Regions from separate parts of the Planotetraspora sp. GP83 genome, predicted to be linked through region 2. Evidence: riboswitches for the same ligand, from Rfam matches in the RefSeq annotation. Region 2 holds a riboswitch; the other holds the start of a gene.
The links. Region 2 has a riboswitch for glycine ahead of gcvT (glycine cleavage system aminomethyltransferase GcvT). Riboswitches for the same ligand answer to the same signal wherever they lie in the genome.
Positions count from the first base shown of each region.

Region 1: linked by a shared signal. The riboswitch ahead of gcvP (aminomethyl-transferring glycine dehydrogenase) and the one ahead of gcvT (glycine cleavage system aminomethyltransferase GcvT) in region 2 are both predicted to bind glycine.

Region 1 covers NZ_JBGCBZ010000001.1:56,769-64,918, reverse strand. Annotated here, with positions in the region: gene ABH927_RS00270 (DUF5999 family protein) at 382-582, shown strand; gene ABH927_RS00265 (alpha/beta family hydrolase) at 569-1,198, opposite strand; gene ABH927_RS00260 (hypothetical protein) at 1,292-1,708, shown strand; gene ABH927_RS00255 (hypothetical protein) at 1,738-2,310, opposite strand; gene gcvP (aminomethyl-transferring glycine dehydrogenase) at 2,453-5,278, opposite strand; glycine riboswitch at 5,459-5,549, opposite strand; gene ABH927_RS00245 (MerR family transcriptional regulator) at 5,646-6,263, opposite strand; gene ABH927_RS00240 (bifunctional nuclease family protein) at 6,430-6,900, opposite strand; gene ABH927_RS00235 (MerR family transcriptional regulator) at 6,999-7,655, opposite strand; gene ABH927_RS00230 (FHA domain-containing protein) at 7,675-8,150, opposite strand, start outside.
Region 2 covers NZ_JBGCBZ010000010.1:214,954-223,103, forward strand. Annotated here, with positions in the region: gene ABH927_RS16700 (hypothetical protein) at 1-363, shown strand, start outside; gene ABH927_RS16705 (hypothetical protein) at 292-1,722, opposite strand; gene ABH927_RS16710 (L-serine ammonia-lyase) at 1,973-3,367, opposite strand; gene gcvH (glycine cleavage system protein GcvH) at 3,396-3,785, opposite strand; gene gcvT (glycine cleavage system aminomethyltransferase GcvT) at 3,782-4,870, opposite strand; glycine riboswitch at 5,022-5,119, opposite strand; gene ABH927_RS16725 (gamma-glutamyl-gamma-aminobutyrate hydrolase family protein) at 5,137-5,961, opposite strand; gene ABH927_RS16730 (3-oxoacyl-ACP reductase) at 6,069-6,833, opposite strand; gene ABH927_RS16735 (aldehyde dehydrogenase) at 6,838-8,150, opposite strand, start outside.

The DNA of each region.
Region 1 (8,150 bases), on a different contig from region 2:
CACGCACCGGGCGGCGCGGCGCGGACGTGCCAGAAATGGTAACGACTCAGTTACCAGATGGACGGCGTGTCGAAGTTGGACCGTTATCGTCCATGGGGCACTCTTGTGCGGTAGGTCACATCAGTGTGCGGGAGTCCGCTCGGGCAGCCTCCGGGCCCCCACCCGGACCGGCGGAAACCGTCCGAACGGACTATGTCATGCCGGTGGGACCCGCCTGCAAACTGGTGTAGTCCACTATGCAGTTCGTCATACATCAACCCCACACGCTCGTCCCACGTAAAAAAGGGAAGGAAGACATCAGGACCGGTGTCCGCACCGGCTTCCCGATGACCGACCCGATCACTGACCACGAGCGAACGAGAAAGACACGGAGCCCCGGCGATGTGCCCTCATGACCCGGCCTGTCCGAGCGCGGAAGCGAAGGACCGAGAAGCCGCCCGCACGATCGCGTCCCACCCCGAGCAGGGGTGGAGCCTGTTGTGCAACGGCGTCGTGCTCTTCGAGGACACCGGAGAGCTCCTGCCCGACGGCGCGGTGATCGCTCCGCACCGCCCTACCGACATGGCCATCAGCGCCGCCTAGTCCCACCGGCCCCCGGAGTCCCGAAAGCCGGGAGCCCTCGTAGCCACCGCGCCGCCTCCTCGCCCACCTGGGCGGGATTCCTGTTCAGGTCGTGACCCTCCCCCGGAAGGACCACCAGACGCGTCGCGTCCGCCGCCTCCGGAACGCCGAACGGGTCCCGATCCCCGTTGATCACCAGCACCTCGGTCCCCGCCTGCCGCAGCTCATCAGCCCGCGACCGATCGGGCCGGCTCGGCGGGTGGAGGGGGAACGCCAGCGCGATCACCGCCTCGGCCCCGGCGGCCCGTGCCGTACGGCAGGCGACCCTGGCCCCGTTGCTCCGGCCTCCCTGCGCGAACGGCAGGCCGGGATAGCGTTTCCGCAGCTCGGCCACGACGGCGATCCACGCCTCATCCTGCTTGACCGCCGATCCCGGCGCCCGCGCCCCCCGGAGCCGGAACGGCTGAACCACCCGCGCCACCGTGCCTCCGATGGCCAGCACGGCGTCCCGTACGGCGAGCAGGTCGGGAGCCTCCACTCCCCCGGCCGAGCCGTGGGTGAGGACCAGCAGCAGCCGGGGGGCCGCCGCCTCCTCGACCTCGGCCAGCGCCGGGCCGTGCGGTGTCGCGAACTCCATGGTGGTGACGGTACCGGCTACGACTTCCGCAGGACGCGCGACCCCTCCGTATGGAGGATGGCGCGGGATCACCGTCGGGGTCAGAATGTCATCGTGCCCGACATATCATCGCAGCCGCCCGTGACGACGCCCTCCATGACGCCGCCGATGCCGCCACCGACGCACCAGCCGGCGCCGTCCACGCGGGAGGACCTCCGGGCGATCATCGCGACCCGGCGCGAGCTCGGCCCCGAATACGAGGACGCGCTGGTCGACTCGTTCCTCGACAAGCTCGACGTGGAGATCGCCGCGCGGGTGCGCAACGAGGTGGCCGCCCAGACCTTCCACCGGCCGCAGCAGCCGCCGCGGAAGGACGCGGCCGTCGGCGTGGCGCTCGGGTCGCTCGGCATCGGCATCCCCCTGACAGGCATCGCTGTCGCAAACGCCGCAACCACCGGGCTCGTCCTGGCCTGGGGCGGAATCGTCGCCGTCAACCTGGCCTACGCCCTCAGCCGGCGCTCCGGCCGCTGATCCGGCCGCCGATTCGCACGGCCGCCGCCTCAGTCAGTGCCGGGCTCAGTAACAGGCGCGGCGACGGGGCCGGGCACGGCGGGGCGCACGTCGCGAGTGAGGCGGAGCCGCACCTGCTCGGCGAGGACCCTGTCGGGGTGGTCCAGCCCGTAGCGCCAGACGGTTTCGGCGTCGGCGTCGCGGCCGCGCAGGGGCAGCGTCCGGGCGAGCAGCTCGATCGCGAGCGCGCCCGTCTCGGCGCCGCCCTCCTCCCAGCGCCCTTCCTCCACCGCCCCGGCGAACTCGCCGCACGCCATCTCCAGATGCGCGATGCCGAGGAGCACCCGCAGGCGGGCCGCGTCGGCCACGCCGCCCACCGACAGGGCCTGTAACAGCACGTCGGCGGCCTGCCCCGGCTCCCCCTCGGCCAGCAACTGCTCCGCCATGCGCTCGGCGACGACGGACAGGCCGAGCGCGGCGTCGGCCTGGTCGGGCGCGCCGGCGTCGGCGGCGAGCTCCGCGAAGATCGCCGCCGCGGCGTCCAGATCGCCCGTCTCGGCGAGCCGGCGCGCCTGGTCGATGCGCCGCCCCAGACCGTGTTGGAGGGGATCGATGGCCGTCATGAGGGGCCTCGCATGGGATCAGGAGTGATGAGGAACGATCACCAAGATCCTAACGATCCCGGCCCCTTCGCGGGAGTCACATGCGCAACCGGTCACGCCGATGAAGGGGTCCTTGTGCTCATCCGGTCGCGGCGGCGGTGACTCAGTCCTCGTAAGCCTCCAGAGGCGGGCAGGAGCACACGAGGTTGCGGTCGCCGTAGGCCTGGTCGATGCGGCGCACCGGCGACCAGTACTTGTTGTCGCGCAGCGTGGGCACCGGATAGGCGGCCACGGTGCGGGAGTACGCGTGCGGCCACTCGTCGGCGACGAGGCAGTCGGCCGTGTGCGGGGCGTTCCTGAGCGGGTTGTCCACCTTGTCGTACTCGCCCGACGCCACGCGGGCGATCTCGCCGCGGATGGCGATCATCGCGTCCACGAAACGGTCGAGCTCGGCCAGGTCCTCGCTCTCGGTCGGCTCGATCATCAGGGTGCCGGCCACGGGGAACGACATGGTCGGGGCGTGGAAGCCGTAGTCCACCAGGCGCTTGGCGACGTCGTCCACGGTGACGCCGGTCTCCTTGGTGATCTGCCGCAGGTCGACGATGCACTCGTGGGCCACCAGGCCGTCGCGCCCGGTGTAGAGGACCGGGTAGTGCGGCGCGAGGCGCCTGGCCAGGTAGTTGGCCGACAGGATGGCCTGCTCGGTCGCCTGGCGCAGCCCCTCGCCGCCCATCATCCTGACGTACGCCCAGGAGATCGGCAGGATGCCCGCCGAGCCGTACGGCGCGGCCGACACGTGCGCGGGAAGGTGATCGGCGAGGTGGGCCTTGACCGCGACCGGGCCCACGCCGGGGCCGCCCCCGCCGTGCGGGATGCAGAAGGTCTTGTGCAGGTTGAGATGGGAGACGTCCGCGCCGAACTCGCCCAGCTTGGCCAGGCCGACCAGCGCGTTCAGGTTGGCGCCGTCGACGTAGACCTGCCCCCCGGCCTCGTGGATCCGGTCGCAGATCTCGACGATCGTCTCCTCGTACACGCCGTGGGTCGACGGGTAGGTCACCATGATCGCGGCGAGCGCGTCGCGGTGCTTGTCGATCTTGGCGGAGAGGTCGTCCAGGTCGACGTTGCCGTTGTCGTCGCAGGCCACCACGACGACCCGCATGCCCGCCATGACGGCGCTGGCGGCGTTGGTCCCGTGGGCGGACGACGGGATGAGGCAGACGTCCCGGCCGGACTCGCCCCGGCCACGGTGGTAGCCGCGGATGGCCAGCAGCCCCGCGAACTCGCCCTGGGAGCCCGCGTTCGGCTGGATCGACACCCGGTCATAGCCGGTGACCTCGGCCAGCCACCCTTCGAGGGTCTCGATGAGCTCCACGTAGCCCTGGGCCTGCTCGACGGGGACGAAGGGGTGGATCTGGGCGAACTCCGGCCAGGTGATCGGCTCCATCTCGGTGGTCGCGTTGAGCTTCATCGTGCACGAGCCCAGCGGGATCATCGACCGGTCCAGCGCGATGTCCTTGTCCTGAAGTCTCCGGAGATAGCGCAGCATCGCCGTCTCGGAGTGGTAGGAGTGGAACACCGGATGGGTCATGAAGCAGGAGACCCGCACCAGCTCGGCGGGCAGCGCGTCCGGAGTCGCCCGGTCGACGTCGTCCACGACGATCTCCGAACCGCCGAACGCCGTCCAGACCGCGCCGAGGTGGGCCGTGGTGGTCTTCTCGTCACAGGCGACGGCCACGTGGTCGCCGTCCACGTGGCGGAGGTTGATCCCCGCCGCGGCGGCCGCCTTGACGACCTCGGCCGCGCGTCCGGGCACCCGGGCGAGCACGGTGTCGAAGAAGTCCTCGTGGACCACCTCGACGCCGATCTCCCGCAGCCCGGCAGCGAGGACGACGGCGTGGCGGTGGGCCCGCTGGGCGATCCGCCGCAGCCCGTCCGGGCCGTGGTAGACGGCGTACATCGAGGCCAGCACGGCGAGCAGGACCTGCGCGGTGCAGATGTTGCTCGTGGCCTTCTCCCGGCGGATGTGCTGCTCCCGCGTCTGCAGGGCCAGCCGGTAGGCGGGCCGGCCGTCGGCGTCCACCGAGACGCCCACCAGGCGGCCCGGCATCTGCCGCTGCAGCCCCTCGCGGACGGCCATGTACGCGGCGTGCGGGCCGCCGTAGCCGAACGGCACACCGAAGCGCTGGGACGAGCCGATCGCGATGTCGGCGCCCAGTTCGCCGGGGGCGGCCAGGAGCGTCAGCGCCAGCAGGTCGGCCGCGGCGATCACCTGCGCCCCCTGGGCGTGCGCCCGCTCGCTGAGGGCGCGGAAGCCCGCCACCCGGCCGCTCGCGCCCGGATACTGCACCAGCACCCCGAAGCACTCGGGCAGGTCTCCCGCGAGATCGGACTCGACGAGCGTGATGCCGAGCGGCTCGGCCCGGGTCGCCAGCACGGCCTTCGTCTGCGGCAGCGCGTCGGCGTCCACCACGAAGACGTTGGTCTTCGCCTTGCTCGCCCGGCGGGCCAGCGTCATCGCCTCGGCCGCGGCCGTGGCCTCGTCCAGCAGGGAGGCCCCCGCCACGTCGAGCCCGGTCAGGTCGGTGATGACGGTCTGGAAGTTGAGCAGCGCCTCCAGCCGCCCCTGGGAGATCTCCGGCTGGTAGGGCGTGTACGCGGTGTACCAGCCCGGGTTCTCCAGCACGTTGCGGAGCACGACTCCCGGCGTGATCGTGTCGTGGTAGCCGAGGCCGATCATGGAGGTGAGCACCCGGTTGCGGCCCGCCAGAGCCCGCAGCTCGGCCAGCGCCTCGGCCTCGTTCACCGCCTCCGGCAGGCCCAGCGGGCCGCTCGTGCGGATGGCCTCGGGTACGGCGACCGCCACCAGATCGGCCACCGACTCGTAGCCGACGGCCTCCAGCATCCGCGCCTGCTCGGCGTCGGACGGGCCGATGTGACGGGTCGCGAAAGGCGGGGCGGAAAGGTCGCTGAGCGGGGACCGATCGGTCATGACAGGGGCCTCCAGGACGGGTCGAGACCTACGCGCCCGCCGTGCCCCACGGCACAGCCGGTCGCTTTTGCGGTCTCCCCCTCTGTCATCGGACCTGAGAGCTTCACCGGGCCACGACGGACCTGGCTTTCCCCTTCGGTGAGGCCCCACCTGGCTGGTGCGCCTGCTTTTCAGAGTCGCCTCGTCCGTGCGGTACCGGATGCCTGAGAGATTCCGGGGAGGTTTGCTCCTTCGGCGCCCCTGTCAAAGGGGACTCTCCCGCACGAGGTCGTCGGCGTTCCTCACTCTACCGGGTGCCCCGGATCGGGACTGACGCCCCCTTGCTCCAGAGGCCGCTCAGGGGGCTCCAGGAGGTCTCGCCGGGCCCTCAGCCGGTCTTGCGGGCCTTCCTGCGGCGGGCCAGCTCGTCCGCCGGATGATCTCCCTCCGGGTCGGACTCCGTCTCGGCGCGCTCACCGGGGAGCTCGGCGAGCGACCCCTCCACCTCGCGCCAGACCCGCCCGAGCGCGATGCCGAACACGCCCTGCCCGCCCTGCAGGAGGTCGATCACCTCGTCCGCCGACGTGCACTCGTAGACGCTGACCCCGTCGCTCATCAGGGTGATCTGGGCGAGGTCGTTGACCCCGCGGTCACGCAGGTGCTGTACGGCGGTGCGTATCTGCTGAAGGGACACCCCGGTGTCGAGGAGCCGCTTGACCACCTTGAGGACGAGGATGTCGCGGAAGCTGTACAGGCGCTGCGATCCCGAGCCCTGCGCGGCTCTTATCGTCGGCAGGACCAGCTCGGTGCGCGCCCAGTAGTCGAGCTGCCGGTAGGTGATGCCGGCCGCCGCGCACGCCGTGGGGCCCCGGTAGCCGACATTCTCGGGCAGCGCCGCCGGCTGCTCGTCGAACAGCAGGCCCTGCTCGCCGGCACGCTCCCGCGCCGACTGCCGAACCGGGTCATGCTGGCCGGCCGACTTACCCTCGCCGCTGCTGACCGCCACTGCGGACCTCCGGCTTTCTCTCATCCCACGGTCTGATCTGGGGGTTCGTGAATTACAACCGTGGTTTCCCTTGCACCGTAGGACCGGGGCCATTTTCAGTCAACGACCCCGCACGGCGCGTCGTGAAGCGTTATCTCCCGAAATCAACCCCGGACTCCACCCGCCGTCAGCCCGCGCGGCCGAAGTCCTCCGGGGTGATGTTGTCCAGGAACTCCCGGAACTTCTCCACCTCGTCCTCCTGGTCGTCGGGCATGCTCACCCCCGCCTCCTGGACCACGTCCTCACTGGCGTAGATCGTCGCCCCCGTCCGCAACGCCAGCGCGATCGAGTCCGAGGGACGGGCGCTCACCTCTACGCCGTTCGAGAACACCAGATCCGCGAAGAAGATCCCGTCCCGCAGCGCGACGATGTTGACGGTGCGCAGCCGCACCCCCAACGCCTCCAGCACATCACGGAACAGGTCATGGGTCAGCGGCCGGGGCGGCGGCTCCTCCGCCTGCGCGAGCGCGATAGCGGTCGCCTCGGTCATGCCGATCCAGATCGGCAGGTACCGATCACCGCTCGTCTCCTTCAGGAGAACGATCGGCTGGTTGGAGGGCATCTCAACGCGAACCCCCACGACCTCCATCTGCAACACGGGCGACTCCGTCTCAAAGCGTCGCGGCATATCACCTGGCATTCAACGTAACACCGCGAGGGAGCGAGTGAGCCGGTCACCGCCCCATCAGCGCCCCCTTACCGTCCCAGAACGCCGCGAACACTGCCACGAAGTAATGCGGTGTGCAATTCCTGGAGAAGTCCGGAGATCTCCCGGGCCGTCTCCCCCGCCTGATCGACCGCCCCCGGAGCCCGGCGGCGCAGCAACGGCGCCACCGCCTGCTCCACCAGACCGGCCTCCCGCTCGACCGCCGCCTTGACCGCCCGCAGGTGCCGCGCGTGCAGGCCGAACCGGGCCAGAGCGCCCACGCTGCGGGCCACCTGCAGGGCGTCGGCGTCGTACTGGCGGGCCACCTCGGCCACGAGGCCGAAGCTCTCCAGCTCCGACAGGGTATCCTCGTCGATCCCAGCGGCCTCGATCAGCTCCTCCCTGCTCAGCCGTACGGCAGGGGCCTCCCCGGGCACGGCCCGCGGGCGGGTGGCCTGCTCGTCGAGATGATCCTTGATCACCCGGAGCGGGAGGTAGTGGTCACGTTGCGCGGTGAGGATGTAGCGCAGGCGCTCGACGTCGTTGTGGGTGAACTTGCGGTACCCCGACGGGCTCCGCTGCGGCTCGATGAGCCCCTCACCCTCCAGAAACCGGATCTTGGAGATCGTCACGTCGGGGAACTCGCCCTGCAGAAGCGCGAGCACCTCCCCGATGCTCATGAACGCCCGTACGGCCTGCGCGCTCATGACTCCCCCTCCTCACCGATCATGGCCCTCCAGGGCCACGTGTGAGGAACACCAGCCGGAACTTTCCGATCTGCACCTCGTCTCCGCCCGCGAGCGGGAACTCCTCGATCCGCTCACGGTTGACGTAGGTGCCGTTCAGGCTTCCGACATCACGGACGGTGAACTGGCCACCGCGCCGGTAGAACTCCACGTGCCTCCTGGACACGGTCACATCGTCCAGGAAAATGTCGCTTTCCGGGTGGCGACCCGCCGTAGTGAGGTCACTGTCGAGCAGAAAGCGGCTGCCCGCGTTCGGCCCGCGCATCACGACCAGAAGCGCGGTCCCCGGAGGGAGCTGCTCGACGGCCGACCTGTCCGGCAGAAGCGTCTGGCCCGTCTCACTATCCAGCGCCTCGAGCGAGATCGTCGAGGTCGTGTCAGGAGCGACGGGCGCCGGAGCGCTCAGCGGCGAACCGCATCGTGAACAGAAACGGGCATCCTCGGGGTTGGCATGAC
Region 2 (8,150 bases):
CTGGGCTCCTTCTTCGCTCAGAACGCCTGGGCCCGCCCCCTCGCCGCGGCCGTCGCCATGCTGCTGGCCCTGGTCACGACCCGATGGCTGTTGGTCGCTCTGGGCTGGGGGCGTTGCGGCAGCCGTACCGGAACGGGCACCGCGATGCTGGGCGTCGCGCTCAAGGGGATCGAGGACGTCGGCAGGATCCAGGTCAGGCTGGTGGGGGACAAGAGGATGCGGGTCTCGGTCTCGCTCCTGCGCCGCGCCGATCTGCACGAGGTGATCGGCCGTCTCGACGGCCAGGCGATCTCACGCGTGCGCGGGGCCGTCGACCGGCAGGACATGCCCGCGCTCGTCAGGGTGCACGTCCGCCGCCGCTGACCGTCTCCGCGCCCCCGTGGCCGCCGTCTTCAGCCGGGGCCCGAAGGCCAGCCCGGCGGCGAGGCAGGCGAGCGGCACGACCGGCACCACGTAGCGGTGGTCGAACGCGGCGATGAGCGGCGGCAGGAAGAGCAGCGTCATCGCGGCGGCCCAGGGGAGCAGCGCGGCCCACCGCCGCGCGATCAGCCCGCCGAGCCCCACCAGGAGGATCGCCGCCAGCAGCGGGCCTCGCACGAACCCCTGCCGCTGGTAGGCGCGCAGCAGGCCGGCGTACGGCTCGACGATCCGCGTGGCCCCGGTCGTGCCCTGGTAGGCCACGGTGAGCCGCGTCGCCGTACGGCCCGCGGAGGCGACCTTCGGCGTGAACGGCTTGGCGGTGTCCGGGAAGACGTACGCGCTCTGCGGTCCGGGTGAGGGATAGACCCGGCGATCCCATTCGAAGGCCCACAGTGAGTCGCGCAACCCGGTCAGCAGGAAGTCGGCGGGCTGGCTGCGGATCGCCAGCGAGGCGAACTCGCCCGCCAGCCTCTCCCGGTCCGCCCCCGCGCCCTGGATCGGTGAATGGGCGTCCCAGATGTACGCGGGAGCCGCCAGCCGGGGTTCGGACGGGCAGAGGACGGCCAGTTCCCGAGGCGGGTGCATCGCCGCGCAGTCGGCGAACGTCATCGTGCGCGACCACAGCCACAAGCCGCTGCCGCCCATGCCGTACGACCCGTACGCGCTGTGGAACCAGACCGCGTAGCCCCCGAGCACCACCGACGCGGCGGCGAGACCGGCCAGCGCGGACCTCCAGCCCGCCCTTCCCAGCATCAGCATGACGGCGACCAGCGCGACGGCGATCAGCGGCAGCCCGACGGTCCTGGTCACCGTGGCGAGGGCCAGCAGGATCAGCGCCACGACCACCGTCCGCGGCGACGGCCGGGGGCGCCACAGGAGCACCGTCACCGCCGCGACGACGAGGGCGGTGAACAGCAGGTCGGCCATGATGAGGTGCTCGAGCTGGATCTGGTGCGCGTCGAGCAGCACCGGCGCCGCCGCGAGCGCCGCGCCCCACCCGGGCAGTCTCGTACGGCGGCGCAGCACGGCGTACACGCAGGTGGCGATGCCGAGCCCCAGCAGGTGCTGGGCGACCGTGACCGCCGTGACGCTCTGCAGCGGGCCGAGTAGCCACAGGAACAGCGAGTAGCCTGACGGCCGCGACTCCAGCGGCCGGAGGTCGAGGGCCGAGCTGAGGTAGGCGAACGAGTCGGCCCAGAACCAGAGCGCGGGCCGGTATCCGAGCACGGCGAGCGCCCGCAGAGCCGCACCGGCCGCGAGGGCGACCAGGAAGACCACGTGGGTGCGCAGGAACGAGGTCACGGTCAGCTCCTGCGGTTCACGTCGGGGGCCGGTATGAATCAAGAGAAGTCAGGATAAGACACGACTGCCAGATCACGCCGGATGTCCCCGCAGGTCAGGCGGCGTGAGCGAGAACTTGTGCATGATCGCGTGCGGGAGAGGGGCAGGCCGGGCCCGGGACCCGGGACCCTGTGCATGATCACGCCGGGTGAAGGGGCAGGTCAGGCGCCCAAGGTGGGACCCTGTGCATGATCACGCCGAAGGGGTGGGGTCAGCATTCGATGACATTGACGGCGAGGCCGCCGCGGGAGGTCTCCTTGTACTTGTCGAGCATGTCCCGGCCGGTGTCGCGCATCGTCTTGATGGCCTTGTCGAGCGACACGAAGTGGCGGCCGTCCCCCCGCAGGGCGATCCTGGCGGCGGCGATCGCCTTGATGGAGGCCACCGCGTTCCGCTCGATGCAGGGGATCTGCACGAGGCCGCCGATGGGGTCGCAGGTCAGGCCCAGGTTGTGCTCGATGCCGATCTCGGCGGCGTTCTCCACCTGCTCGGGGGTGCCGCCCAGCACCTCCGTCAGCCCGGCGGCGGCCATCGAGCAGGCCGAGCCGACCTCTCCCTGGCAGCCGACCTCGGCCCCCGAGATCGAGGCGTTCTCCTTGAACAGGACGCCGGTGGCCCCGGCCGTCAGCAGGAACCGGACGATCCCGTCGTCGTCGGCTCCCGGGACGAACTTCGTGTAGTACGACAGCACGGCCGGGATGATCCCCGCCGCGCCGTTCGTGGGGGCCGTGACGATGCGGCCGCCCGCCGCGTTCTCCTCGTTGACCGCGAGGGCGAACAGCGTGACCCAGTCCATCGCCCGGAGCGGATCGGCGTCCGTCTCGCTCTGGAGCCTGCGCTGGAGCTGGTTGGCCCGCCGCTTCACCTTCAACCCGCCCGGCAGGACGCCCTCGCGGGTGCTGCCCCGCCGCACGCACTCCGCCATGACCGACCACAGGTGCAGCAGGCCCTCGCGAATCTCCTCGGTCGTACGGCCGAAGGCCTTCTCGTTCTCCAGCATCAGGCCGGAGATCGACAGGCCGGTGTCGGCGCAGTGGGCGAGGAGCCCGGCGGCGGTCGTGAAGGGGTACGGCACGACGGTGTCGTCCGGCTTGATCCGGTCGGCGCCCGTCGCGTTCTCGTCCACCACGAAGCCACCGCCGACCGAGTAGTAGATCTTCTCCCGGAGCGGCGTGCCGTCGGAGCCGGAGCCGGAGCCGGAGCCGGAGAAGGCCGTGAAGCGCATGCCGTTCGGATGGTGCGGCAGCGACAGCTTCCGCTCGAAGATCAGGTGCTCGCCCACCACGAACGGGATCTCGCGCGAGCCGTACAGCAGGACGGTCCCCCGTGACCGCATGGCTGCCAGCGCGTCCTCGACGCCGTCGACGTCGACCAGCTCCGGCTTCTCACCGGACAGGCCCAGCAGGACGGCCTTGTCGCTGCCGTGGCCCTTGCCGGTCAGGCCGAGCGAGCCGTAGAGGATGACCTCGACCCGGGCGACCTTCTCCAACAGGCCGTCGTCGCGGAGGCCGCGGGCGAACTTGTGCGCCGCCGCCATCGGGCCGCCAGTGTGCGAGCTGGACGGCCCGATCCCCACCTTGAACAGGTCGAACACACTGATCGCCATTGATCGGTGCCCTTCGGGGGAGAGTGGGTCAGGACTCGGCCGCGGTGAGCGCGCCGTACTCGGCCGAGGACAGCAGGTCCTCCGGCTCCTCCTCGATGCGGACGCGGAACAGCCAACCCTCGCCGTACGGGTCGGAGTTGACCAGCGACGGGTCGTCCACGACGGCCGGGTTGATCTCCACGACCTCGCCGCCGACGGGGGCGAAGATGTCGCTCACCGACTTCGTCGACTCGACCTCGCCGACCGCGTCTCCGGCGGCGACGCTGGCGCCCACCTCGGGCACCTGCACGTAGACGACGTCGCCGAGCTGCTCGGCGGCGTACGCCGTGATGCCCACCGTCACGGTGAGGCCGTCATCGAGACCGGCCACCCACTCGTGCTCCTTGGTGTAGCTCAGCTCGTCGGGAATGCTGCTCACTTGCTCCTCCTGTAGAAAGGCAGGTCAACGACGTCGACCGGTTCATGGCTACCACGGATGTCGACCGCCAGGCTCCCGCCGCCGTCCAGAGCGGCCGCGGACACGTAGGCCATGGCGATGGGCTTGCCGAGCGTCTGCGACGGGGCGCCGCTGGTCACCTCGCCGACGACCACGCCGTCCTGGGTGACGGGATAGCCGTGGCGGGGCACCCTGCGGTCGCGCGCCACCAGGCCGACGAGCCGGCGATCGCCCCCACCCCGCGAGGACAGGGCCTCCCGGCCCACGAAGTCGCCAGGCTTGTCGAACCGCACGACGCGGCCGAGCCCTGCGTCGAACGGCGTCAGGTCCGCGCTCAGCTCGTTGCCGTAGAGCGGCATGCCGGCCTCCAGCCGCAGCGTGTCGCGGGCGGACAGCCCGGCGGGGATGAGCCCCAGCCCGGCCCCCGCCTCGGCCAGCGCGTTCCAGAGCGGCACCGCGTCCTCGTCGCGGACGAACAGCTCGAACCCGTCCTCGCCGGTGTACCCGGTGCGGGCGATGAGGGCCTCGAACCCGGCGACGGTGCCGGGGAGACCCGCGTAGTACTTGAGGCCGTCCAGGTCGGCGTCGGTCAGCTTGCGCAGGATCTGGGTGCTGTTGGGTCCCTGCACCGCGACCAGCGCGTAGGAGTCGGACCGGTCCTCCACCCGCGCGTCGTACGGCGCGGCCCGCTCCGCCAGCGCCGCCGCGACCGCGGCGTAGTTGGACGCGTTGGCGACGACCATGAACTCCTCGCCTGCGAGCCGGTAGACGATCAGGTCGTCGAGGACGCCGCCGTCCTCGTTCACGATCATGGTGTAGCGGGCCCGGCCGGGGTCCAGGACGCTGAGGTGCCCGACCAGCGCGTAGTCGAGCGCCTCACCCGCCTGCGGCCCGGTGATGAAGATCTCCCCCATGTGGGACAGGTCGAAGAGGCCCGCGGCGGTCCGCACGGCGTTGTGCTCGGCCGACTCGCTGCCGTAGCGGAGCGGCATCAGCCATCCGGCGAAGTCGGTAAGCGTCGCGCCCAGGCTTTCATGGACCTCACGCAACGGAGTAGATCGGGACATGAACGGCACCTCAGGAGGACGGATGCTGCGTCGGACTATTGGGCATCCTCCCCCTCTGTCATCGGTGCCTGAGAGCTTCGCCCGTTCTTTGCCGGACTTTCACCTTCGGCGAGGCCGTACCGTCGGCACGTGCCTTCTTTCCAGAGGTCACCTGGCCCGCACGGTCCTTTTCCTTGAGAGGTTCGCGGGGAGGGCTTGCTCCTTCAGGGGCCCTGACCGGATGCCAGGACGCTCTCCCGCACGGGATCACCGGTGTGCGGCCCAGCCTAGCGGTTCAGATCCCTCCGCCCTAACCGTGCGTTCCTCACCCTTTCCGGCGGGCCTTGGGCGTGGTCTCTCGCCGGAACCGGCTCATCAGCCCCGCGCTGGATGCTCGATGTAAGGCCAGGGAGTGTGTGTCGAATGTGTCGGGTGTGTCGTATCAGGGCGTGGAAGAGGGGACCGTCCTCGTCGGCTTCGGGGTGCCACTGGACGGCGAGGGCGAAGGGGTGGCCGGGCAGTCCGACGGCCTCGATCGTGCCGTCGTCAGACTCGGCGGTGACTTCCAGCCCGTCTCCGAGGCGGTCGACCGCCTGGTGGTGGTAGTGCGCGGGGGTCAGGTCCTCGGAGTCGTAGACCTTGGCCAGGCCGGGCGAGAGCCGTACGGGGACGCGGCCGAAGGTCCCCGGGGCGGGGGAGTGGGCGGTGTGGCCCACCACGTCGGGGAGGTGCTGGTGGAGCGTGCCGCCCCTGGCCACGTTGAGGACCTGGAGCCCGCGGCAGATGCCGAGGAACGGCAGGCCGGAGCCGAGAGCGGCCTCCATCAGCCCAAACTCGGCCTCATCGCGAAATTTCCGGACATAGCCGGTCTGCTCTTGCGGGCGAGCGCCGTACCTCGCCGGATCGATGTCGCCCCCGCCCGCGATGATCAGCCCGTCGAGCCGTTCGACCAGCGCGGACGGGTCTCCGGCAGGCGGCAGGATGACGGCCTGCCCGCCGGCCCGGGTGACGTGCTCGACGTACATGTACGGCAGCAGCGCGGTCGTCATCTCCCACACGGTGAACTTGGCGGGTTCGACGTAACACGTGATGCCGATGACGGGCCGAGACATGCTCTCCCTCGTTCAGACGAAATCGCGAAAGCCGGGCGGATGGCCGGGTGGCGGCGAGCGCCGCCACCGCCCGGCTTGTCTTGGATGTCCTACAGAACCGGCATGCCCTAAAGGGGGGTGACGTACGCGCCGGAGATGCCGCCGTCGACGAGGAACTCCGACGCGGTGATGAAGCTGGAGTCGTCGGAGGCGAGGAACGCGACCGCGGCCGCGATCTCCTCGGCGCGGGCGAACCGGCCGATCGGCACGTGGACGAGGCGGCGCTGGGCCCGCTCGGGGTCCTTGGCGAACAGTTCGCGCAGCAGCGGGGTGTCGACCGGGCCGGGGCAGAGCGCGTTCACCCGGATGCCCTCTCGGGCGAACTGGACGCCCAGCTCCCGGCTCATGGCGAGGACGCCGCCCTTGGAGGCCGTGTACGAGATCTGCGAGGTCGCCGAGCCCATCACCGCCACGAACGACGCGGTGTTGATGATCGACCCCTTGCCCTGCCTCCGCATGTACGGGATGGCGTGCTTGCAGCACAGGTACACGCTGGTGAGGTTGACCTCCTGCACCCGGCGCCAGGCGTCGATGCCGGTGTCGAGGATGGAGTCGTCGTCGGGCGGCGAGATCCCCGCGTTGTTGAACGCGATGTCGACGCTTCCGAACGCGTCGAACGCGGTCTGGTACATCCGGACGACGTCGTCCTCGCTGGCCACGTCGGCCTTCACGAACAGGCCGCCGACCTCGTCGGCCACCTTGGCGCCGGCCACCTCGTCGAGGTCCACGGCCACGATCTTCGCGCCCTCCTGGGCGAACCGCTGGGCCGTGGCCAGCCCGATGCCGCTTCCCGCTCCCGTGATGACGGCGACGCGGTCCTGCAAACGCTGCATGTGTCTACTCCGTGGAAATGAAGACGTTCTTGGTCTCGGTGAAGGCGGCGAGCGCGTCGGGGCCGAGCTCCCGGCCGAGGCCGGACTGCTTGAAGCCGCCGAACGGCGTCCAGTAGCGGACGCTGGAATGCGAGTTCACCGACAGGTTGCCCGCCTCGACGGCCCGGGCCACCCGCAGCGCCCGCCCGACGTCCCGCGTCCAGATCGACCCCGAAAGGCCATAGGTCGTGTTGTTCGCGATCTGTACGGCATGGGCCTCGTCGTCGAACGGCACGACGGAGACCACCGGCCCGAAGATCTCCTCGGTGAACGCCCGGTGGAAGGCCCCTGACCCTCCCGCGAGCGGGTCGAATCCGGCGGGCGCCGCCAGCACGGTCGGCGCGAACCAGTAGCCCGGCCCGCTCGGGCACGACCCCGCCGCGTGGACGCCCTCCGCGCCGACGAACGACGCCACCCGGTCCCGGTGCTCGGCGCTGATCAACGGGCCCATCTCGCTGGCCGGATCGAGCGGATCGCCCACCTTGATCGCCTGTACGGCATGCGAGAGCCGTACGAGGAAGTCGTCGTAGACGGAACGCTCCACCAGGATGCGGGAGCGGGCGCAGCAGTCCTGGCCCGAGTTGTCGAACACCGCCATCGGAGCCGACGAGGCCGCCCTGTCCAGGTCGGAGTCGGCGAAGACGATGTTGGCGCTCTTGCCGCCGAGCTCCAGCGTCACCCGCTTGACCTGACTCGCCGCCTGGGCCGCGATCAGCTTGCCGACCTCGGTCGAGCCGGTGAAGACGATCTTGCGTACGCCGGGGTGGTCGACGAGCCGGGCGCCCGCGACCTCGCCCTCGCCGGGGAGGACCTGGAGGACGCCTTCCGGCAGCCCGGCTTCGAGTGCCAGCTCGGCGAGCCTCCGCGCGGTCAGCGGCGTCCACTCGGCGGGCTTGACGATCACGGTGTTCCCGGCGGCGAGCGCCGGGGCGACTCCCCAGGTCATGATGACCATCGGGAAGTTCCACGGCACGATCACGCCGACGACGCCCAGCGGCTCCTGGAAGGTGATGTCCACGCCGCCGGCGACGGGGATCTGCCTGCCGTGGTCCCGCTCCGGCGCCCCCGCGTAGAAGTGGAGCACGTCCCGGACGTTTCCGGCCTCCCAGCGGGCGTTCCCGGCCGTGTGCCCGGCGTTGGCGATCTCCAGGCGGGCCAGCTCCTCGGCGTGGTCCTCGACCTTCTCGGCGAACCGCCGCAGCAGCCGCGCCCGGTCTCCGGGGCTCACGGACCGCCAGGTCGCGAACGCGGCCTTCGCCCGCTCCACCGCGCGGTCCA